3 regions of the Pseudomonas sp. S2_C11 genome follow, and region 3 is predicted to be linked to each of the others. Evidence: riboswitches for the same ligand, from Rfam matches in the RefSeq annotation. Region 3 holds a riboswitch; each other region holds the start of a gene.

Region 1 (2,256 bases), 950 kb from region 3:
CCGCTGCGGTCGGTTTCGCGCCTTCCGGCCAGCCCACCGCCGGGGCGATGTTGACTGTCGGGATCAGCGTCTTGTTCGGTTCGGGCAGTTTCGGTGACGGGCCGGTGCCGTCGGAGACTTGCAGGCTGGAGGTTTCACCGCAGGCGGCGAGCCCGCCAGCGACGGCGATGATAAGAGCGAGTTGGGCCTTGCGCATTGCTGATCTTCCCTATGAATGCATTCCTAAACATAGAGGAGGGCGCAGGCCCGATGGTTCAACTGCTCAACCGCGGGCTTCCTTGAACAGCATGGCGATGCCCGGATGATAGTTGCCCGCGTCGCTGTGCAATTTGCGATAGGCGTAGGGGAAATACCAGGCCACGGCGCAGGTGTGTTCCTTTTGCAGGTCGTCTACCATGTCCTGCAATTCTTCGGGGCTGGCGCTGTGCTGAGGTTTTTGCGGAGCAACAAAGAGGCAGCCGAGCTTGAGATCGCTGGCGTAACTGATGCGCTTGGCATCGGCGGTGACGTCGAGCAGTGCCTGGGTCAGGTTGAGGTTGTTGACCCGTGGCCAGCGTTGCGTGGCCTGAATGAACGCGCGGTCTTCGGCGCCGGCAATCAGCAGGTCGGCGCGAGCATTGCGTTCGCCTTCTTCGTTCTGTTTGCGCGTGGCCGTGTCGTTCAGCGTGACCATTTCAGCCATCCACGCCGCTGCCGAGAGCAGGCCGAGATTGGCTTTCTCGTCGTGCCAATATGGCGTTTCGTTGTCGCCGCGTACGGTGTTGTAGCGATCGATACAGTCAAACCAGCGTTCCAGCACCGGGCGCAGAAATTCCAGGCGCGGGTTGCTGATGATCATGCCTTGCATCGTCGTCATCCTTATTGTTGTAGTGGGCTTTTCGGGAAAAGCATGGCTCTTTGATATCACTTGTCGCAGTCTGGCACAAGATTGCCGCTGCACAATGGATCAACGGCAGTTATTCGCGCGCAAAGCGCCTCTTCAATTGACGCTCCACCCCCAACCCTCTAACCTTCGCCGCTTGTTTCAGGTGCTCTGTGGCCCAGCGTCGACAGAGTGAAACAGGGAAGCCGGTGAGGGTGGTCTTCGAGCGAAGCCACGACGATCCCGGCGCTGCCCCCGCAACGGTAAATGAGTGAAAACTGCGCCTTGAGCCACTGCCTCGAAAGAAGCGGGAAGGCGCGCAGTCCGGCGAAACGCCGCTCATGAGCCCGGAGACCGGCCTGATCCATCTCAGCGGCATCACGGTGGGCGATGCCAGGCTTTTTGCCGTCTATTCTTTTGCCTGCCCGCCGTTATCCAGCCTCAACGGAGAGCTCCCCCATGACTGATTCCCCCGAGCGTGACGAACGCCATCTGGCGCGCATGCAGCGCAAGAAGGCCGTGATCGACGAACGCATTGCCAACTCGCCCGACGAATGTGGCCTGGTGCTGGTGCTGACCGGCAACGGCAAAGGCAAGAGCAGCTCGGCATTCGGCATGCTCGCCCGCGCGATGGGCCACGGCATGCAGTGCGGCGTGGTGCAGTTCATCAAGGGCCGCAACAGCACTGGCGAAGAATTGTTTTTCCGCCGCTTCCCCGAGCAGGTGCGTTTCCACGTCATGGGCGAAGGCTTCACCTGGGAAACCCAGGATCGTCAGCGCGACATCGCCGCTGCGACCGCCGCTTGGGAAGTCTCGCGCGAATTGTTGCGCGACCCTTCGATCGGTCTGGTGGTGCTCGATGAATTGAACATCGCCCTCAAGCACGGCTACCTCGATCTCGATCAGGTGCTCAGCGATCTGCAAGCGCGCCCGCCGATGCAGCACGTGGTTGTCACCGGGCGCGGCGCCAAGCCGGAAATGATCGAGATGGGCGACACGGTCACCGAGATGGGCATGCTCAAGCACGCCTTTCAGGCCGGGATCAAAGCGCAGAAAGGCGTCGAACTTTGAAGCAACCACGTCACTGCCCGGCGGTGTTGATCGCCGCGCCGGCCTCCGGTCAGGGCAAGACCACCGTCACCGCCGCACTCGCCCGTTTGCATCGCAACCAAGGGCGCAAGGTGCGCGTGTTCAAATGCGGTCCGGACTTTCTCGACCCGATGATCCTCGAGCGCGCGAGCGGTGCGCCGGTGTATCAACTGGACATGTGGATGGTCGGCGAGCAGGAAAGTCGCCGGCTGTTGTGGGAAGCCGCCGCCGAGGCTGACCTGATTCTGATCGAGGGCGTGATGGGCCTTTTCGACGGCACGCCATCCAGCGCTGATCTGGCGCGC
Region 2 (2,256 bases), 690 kb from region 3:
CGAGCAGGGCGACCATCACCGCGCCGGTCGAGGCGCCAGCAGAAATTCCCAGCAGATACGGATCGGCCAACGGATTGCGCAGCAGCGATTGCAGGATTACGCCACAGGTCGCCAGACCGGCGCCGCAGGCCGCCGCGACCAGCGCGCGGGTCAGGCGATAGTTCCAGACAATGCCTTCGTCGATCGGGTCGAGCACATAACCGGCGCCCCACAGCTTGTTCGCCAGCACCTGCAACACCACGCTCGGCTCGATCGAAGTCTCGCCAATGGCCACGCCGCCGATCAGCGCGACCGACAGCGTCAACAGCACCAGCAGCAAACGGATCAGGCGTCTGCTCATGGCGACAGGTCGTAGCCGTTGATGGCGCTGGCCAGTTGTTCGAGGCCGTCGAAGGTGCGCAGGCTGGCCTGCATGGCCATGGCGTCAAGGATGATGATGCGGTTGTGCTTGACCGCATCCATGTTGCGCGTCACCGGATCACTGCGCAGGAAGGCGAGTTTCTTCTGATAGTCGTCCGCCGGGAAACGCCGACGATCCATGCGCGCGATCACCAGAAACGTCGGGTTGGCCTTGGCGATGGTTTCCCAGCCGACGGTTGGCCATTCTTCATCCGACTCGACGACGTTGCGCACGCCGAGGGTGCTGAGCATGAAATCGGGAACGCCTTTGTGCCCGGCCACGAAAGGCTCGATGTCCATCTCGGCGCTGGAGAACCACACCAGGGCGCTGACGTCTTTGCGCTGCTGCTTTTTCGCGGTGGCGATCGACTGCGCGAGGCTGGCTTTGAGCTGCTCATTGAGCTGCTCGCCACGCGCCTGCACGTCGAAAATCGCCGCCAGTTGGCTCACGCTTTTGTAGATGCTGTCGATGCGAAACGGTGCCAGCCGCGTCCCGTCCGAACCAACGAGGTTGTCCTTGGCTTCGCAATCGGAGGGCAGCAGATAGGTCGGAATCTTCAGTTCATGAAACTGCTCGCGGGTGCCGACCGCGCCTTGCGGGCCGACCATCCATTCCAGCTCGACGGCAACCAGCTCCGGGCGTTTGGCGATCACCGCTTCGAAACTCGGCTCGTTGTCGGCGAGGCGCTCGATCCTGTCGTTCTGTGCTTTGTATGTGCCCAGCACATCGTTGAACCACAGCGAAGTGCCGACGACTTTGTCGCCCAGGCCCAAGGCATAGAGCATTTCCGTGCCGGCCTGGCCGATGGTAACCGTGCGCGCAGGCGCGTGCTGAAAGGTCAGGCTGCTGCCACAGTTTTCGACGGTCAGCGGATACGCAGTCGGCGCCGCTTGCGCCAGGGGGCAAAGATTCAGAGTGGTGAGCAGGGTGGCAACGCGGGGCAGCAGCATGGGGCAGTCTCCAAGGGAACCGTACGGGAGCGGGCGGGTACGGTTGGAAACACACCTCGGGCGCGGTCGTGGAAACTGCGCAAGGCCGGCACGGGGAAAATGCGCACGGCACGATGTCCTTCCCGGACACCCCGCCGGTTAGTCAGTCGCTGTGCCGGCAGGTCTCCTGACTGATGCGTCATTGCCACGCTCCGGCCTTCCCGGGATTCACCCAGTGGCAGTCGAGGAGCAGGCTCGGCACCTACAGTTGCGGGGGCAGTTCCGATTGATGCGTGGAGCACCTCGGATTCCCTATTAATTCCGTGTGGAAACCGGCGCGGGCATGGTAGTCGATCAGGCCGCTGATGGGGAGCCGAATCTGCTTTGGTAGGAGCTGCCAAAGGCTGCGATCTTTTGATCTGGTCTTTAACGGGCAAGATCAAAAGATCGCAGCCTTCGGCAGCTCCTACACGGGTGCGTGTTTGCGTGGCGAAGCGTTTGCAATCCGAGGGTAAGCTTGGCTAATATACGTTCCATATACACATCGTATCGGATTCATATATGGGCATCGTAAAAATCTCAGAGGACATGCACGAGAACCTGCGTATCTCCAGCAACGCCCTCAGCCGCTCGATCAACGCGCAGGCCGAGCACTGGATGCGCATCGGCATGCTCGCCGAGCTGCATCCCAATCTCGACCACAGCGCCATTTGCCGCCTGCTGATCCGCGCCGAACAGAATGGTGGGCTGGATCTGCAACAACTGACTCAGGAAGCCGTCAGCGCATGAGAAACCAGATCAAGATCAACACCCCGGCCGACATCGAAAAATCCCGCGCCGCCGGCAAACTCGCCGCTGAAGTGCTGGCAATGCTGGTGCCGCATGTGAAGGCTGGCGTGACCACCGATGAGCTGGATCGACTGTGCA
Region 3 (2,256 bases):
GTATATCCGTTGCTGCGGTAACGGCTTCTTATGGTTTCGCTCTTACAGCGAGTCCCTTTTTCAAACGCCAAAAAGGAACCAAAAGGCTTTGCCCCGGCGTACGGCCCGCTCGCTGGGGCTCGGGGTACCTTCGTTACGGGACCGATCCGGGCGCAGCGGCTACGGTTTGCTTCGCTGCACCTCCTTCCGCTGTGTACGACTGCGTCGTACGGTCGCTGCGCTCCCACCCCCGGATCGATCCCGTAACGAAGCCTGCCGAAGGGGCAAAAGATCAAAAGCCAGAGCAAAAGCAAAGGCAAAGGCAAAAGCAAAAGATCGCAGCCTTCGGCAGCTCCTACAGTTGGATCGCGCACCAGCTCAAGAACAGGTCGGCTGTCAGGCCGCCTTCGCGAGCAGGCTCGCTCCCACAAAAGCAAAAGCAAAGCAGCGCAGCTGCCCGCGGCGAAGCCGCCCCACTCAACAATGAGCGTTAGCTCGGGTGCTCTTGATCTTGATCCACCGGCGACGTCGGAAGGCTGAGTGGAGGGATTGATCCGGGCGTGGGAGCGCAGCGACCGTACGACGCAGTCGTACACAGCGAGTGTAGGTGCAGCGAAGCAAACCGGAGCCGCTGCGCCAGGATCAGTCCCGGAGCGAAGGAACCCGAGCCTGCGAGGGCCGAACGTAGGAGCAAGCCTTTTTGGGTGCTTTTTCGGCGTTTGGAAAAAGTGCCTCGCCGTAAGGGCGAAACCGTAATCAGCAACACCCGCAGCAACGGATATACACACAAAAACATCAGAAAAATCCCCCACTGCAGCACCGAAAACTCCCCGGAAATTGACTAAAAACCCAAACCCATGTTCTCCTGCCCACCTTGTTACGGGTGCCCTTCACAGGGTGAAACGGGAAACCGGTGAATCATGTGCTTTACTCAAAGCCATGTCAGTCCGGTGCTGCCCCCGCAACGGTAAGCGAGCGAAGCGTCAGATCCACTGTGCCCCGGCATGGGAAGGTGATGCTTGCAGGTCGGCGACCAGCCAACCCCTCGCGAGCCCGGAGACCGGCCCGCAACACCCAGCGCGCGCAAGCGCCGCTGAACACAAACAAACCCGCGGTGGGCGGGCGCTGTTCGAAATCCCTGCGTGCCCGGCCCGCAGGGATTTTCATGCGCTCTGTTTACCCGCTGACATTTCAGAGGGAAGCGCTATGTCGATCATCAGTAACACCGTCAGCCACACTGACCACATCTCCAGCAGCACCACACTCGGCCAACGCGTCGCCGCCGCCCTCTTCGCCTCGATCCTCGGTGCCAGCCTGGTCTGGTTCGCCGGTTTCTCGCACATCGAAGCGGTGCACAACGCCGCCCACGATACCCGCCACAGCGCCGCGTTCCCGTGCCACTGAGGCCTGCCGAAATGATCAAGCGTATCGCGCAAACCGCAGGCTTCACCGGCTTGCTGGCCGCCCTGCTCCTGACCCTGCTGCAGAGTTTCTGGGTATCGCCACTGATTCTGCAGGCCGAATCCTTCGAGAAATCCGAACCGGTCGCGCAAGTCCACGAACACGCCGCCGGCACCGCCGCCCACAGCCATGATGGCGAAGCCTGGGAGCCGGAAGACGGCTGGCAGCGCGTGGTCTCGACCACTGGCGGCAATCTGGTGGTGGCGGTGGGTTTCGCCCTGATGCTCGCCGGCCTGTACACCTTGCGCGCGCCGACCAAGACCTCGCAAGGGCTGCTCTGGGGTCTGGCCGGTTACGCCACGTTCGTTCTCGCGCCGACCTTGGGCCTGCCACCTGAATTGCCGGGCACTGCGGCTGCCGATCTGGCATCGCGGCAGATCTGGTGGATCGGCACCGCCGCTTCGACCGCGGTCGGTCTGGCACTGATTGCCTTCAGTCGTCACTGGCTGATGAAGCTTCTCGGTGTGGCGATTCTCGCCGTGCCGCATGTGATCGGCGCGCCGCAACCGCAGGTGCATTCGATGCTCGCTCCAGAGGCACTGGAAACCCAGTTCAAAATCGCTTCGCAGCTGACCAACGTCGCGTTCTGGCTGGCCTTGGGCCTGATCAGTGCATGGTTGTTCCGCCGCAAAAGCGCAGGCCCATATCAGGCATGACCGATGACCGCGCAGCGCCGACCCTCGTGGTCGGCCTCGGCTGCCAGCGGGGCTGCCCGGCCAGTACGTTGCGTGCGTTACTCGATCAAGCGTTGCAGGCGCACCGCATCGAGCTGCGAGCGGTCAAGGCTTTGGCGAGTATCGACCTCAAGCGCGACGA

The links. A riboswitch is a leader RNA that binds a small molecule or an ion and turns the genes downstream of it on or off. The one in region 3 is predicted to bind cobalamin.
Region 1: it holds a riboswitch for cobalamin, as region 3 does, so the genes downstream of both, cobO (cob(I)yrinic acid a,c-diamide adenosyltransferase) here and AB4N48_RS11990 (CbtB domain-containing protein) in region 3, are expected to answer to the same signal.
Region 2: it holds a riboswitch for cobalamin, as region 3 does, so the genes downstream of both, AB4N48_RS09130 (ABC transporter substrate-binding protein) here and AB4N48_RS11990 (CbtB domain-containing protein) in region 3, are expected to answer to the same signal.

Annotation. Positions count from the first base shown of each region.
Region 1 is NZ_CP162765.1:3,611,168-3,613,423, reverse strand. Features, by position in the region: gene AB4N48_RS16305 (PQQ-dependent sugar dehydrogenase) at 1-196, opposite strand, end outside; gene AB4N48_RS16300 (hypothetical protein) at 263-847, opposite strand; cobalamin riboswitch at 1,010-1,239, shown strand; gene cobO (cob(I)yrinic acid a,c-diamide adenosyltransferase) at 1,322-1,933, shown strand; gene AB4N48_RS16290 (cobyrinate a,c-diamide synthase) at 1,930-2,256, shown strand, end outside.
Region 2 is NZ_CP162765.1:1,974,611-1,976,866, forward strand. Features, by position in the region: gene AB4N48_RS09125 (FecCD family ABC transporter permease) at 1-340, opposite strand, end outside; gene AB4N48_RS09130 (ABC transporter substrate-binding protein) at 337-1,350, opposite strand; cobalamin riboswitch at 1,490-1,681, opposite strand; gene AB4N48_RS09135 (ParD-like family protein) at 1,891-2,118, shown strand; gene map (type I methionyl aminopeptidase) at 2,115-2,256, shown strand, end outside.
Region 3 is NZ_CP162765.1:2,660,765-2,663,020, forward strand. Features, by position in the region: cobalamin riboswitch at 844-1,062, shown strand; gene AB4N48_RS11990 (CbtB domain-containing protein) at 1,186-1,383, shown strand; gene AB4N48_RS11995 (CbtA family protein) at 1,395-2,096, shown strand; gene AB4N48_RS12000 (cobalamin biosynthesis protein) at 2,093-2,256, shown strand, end outside.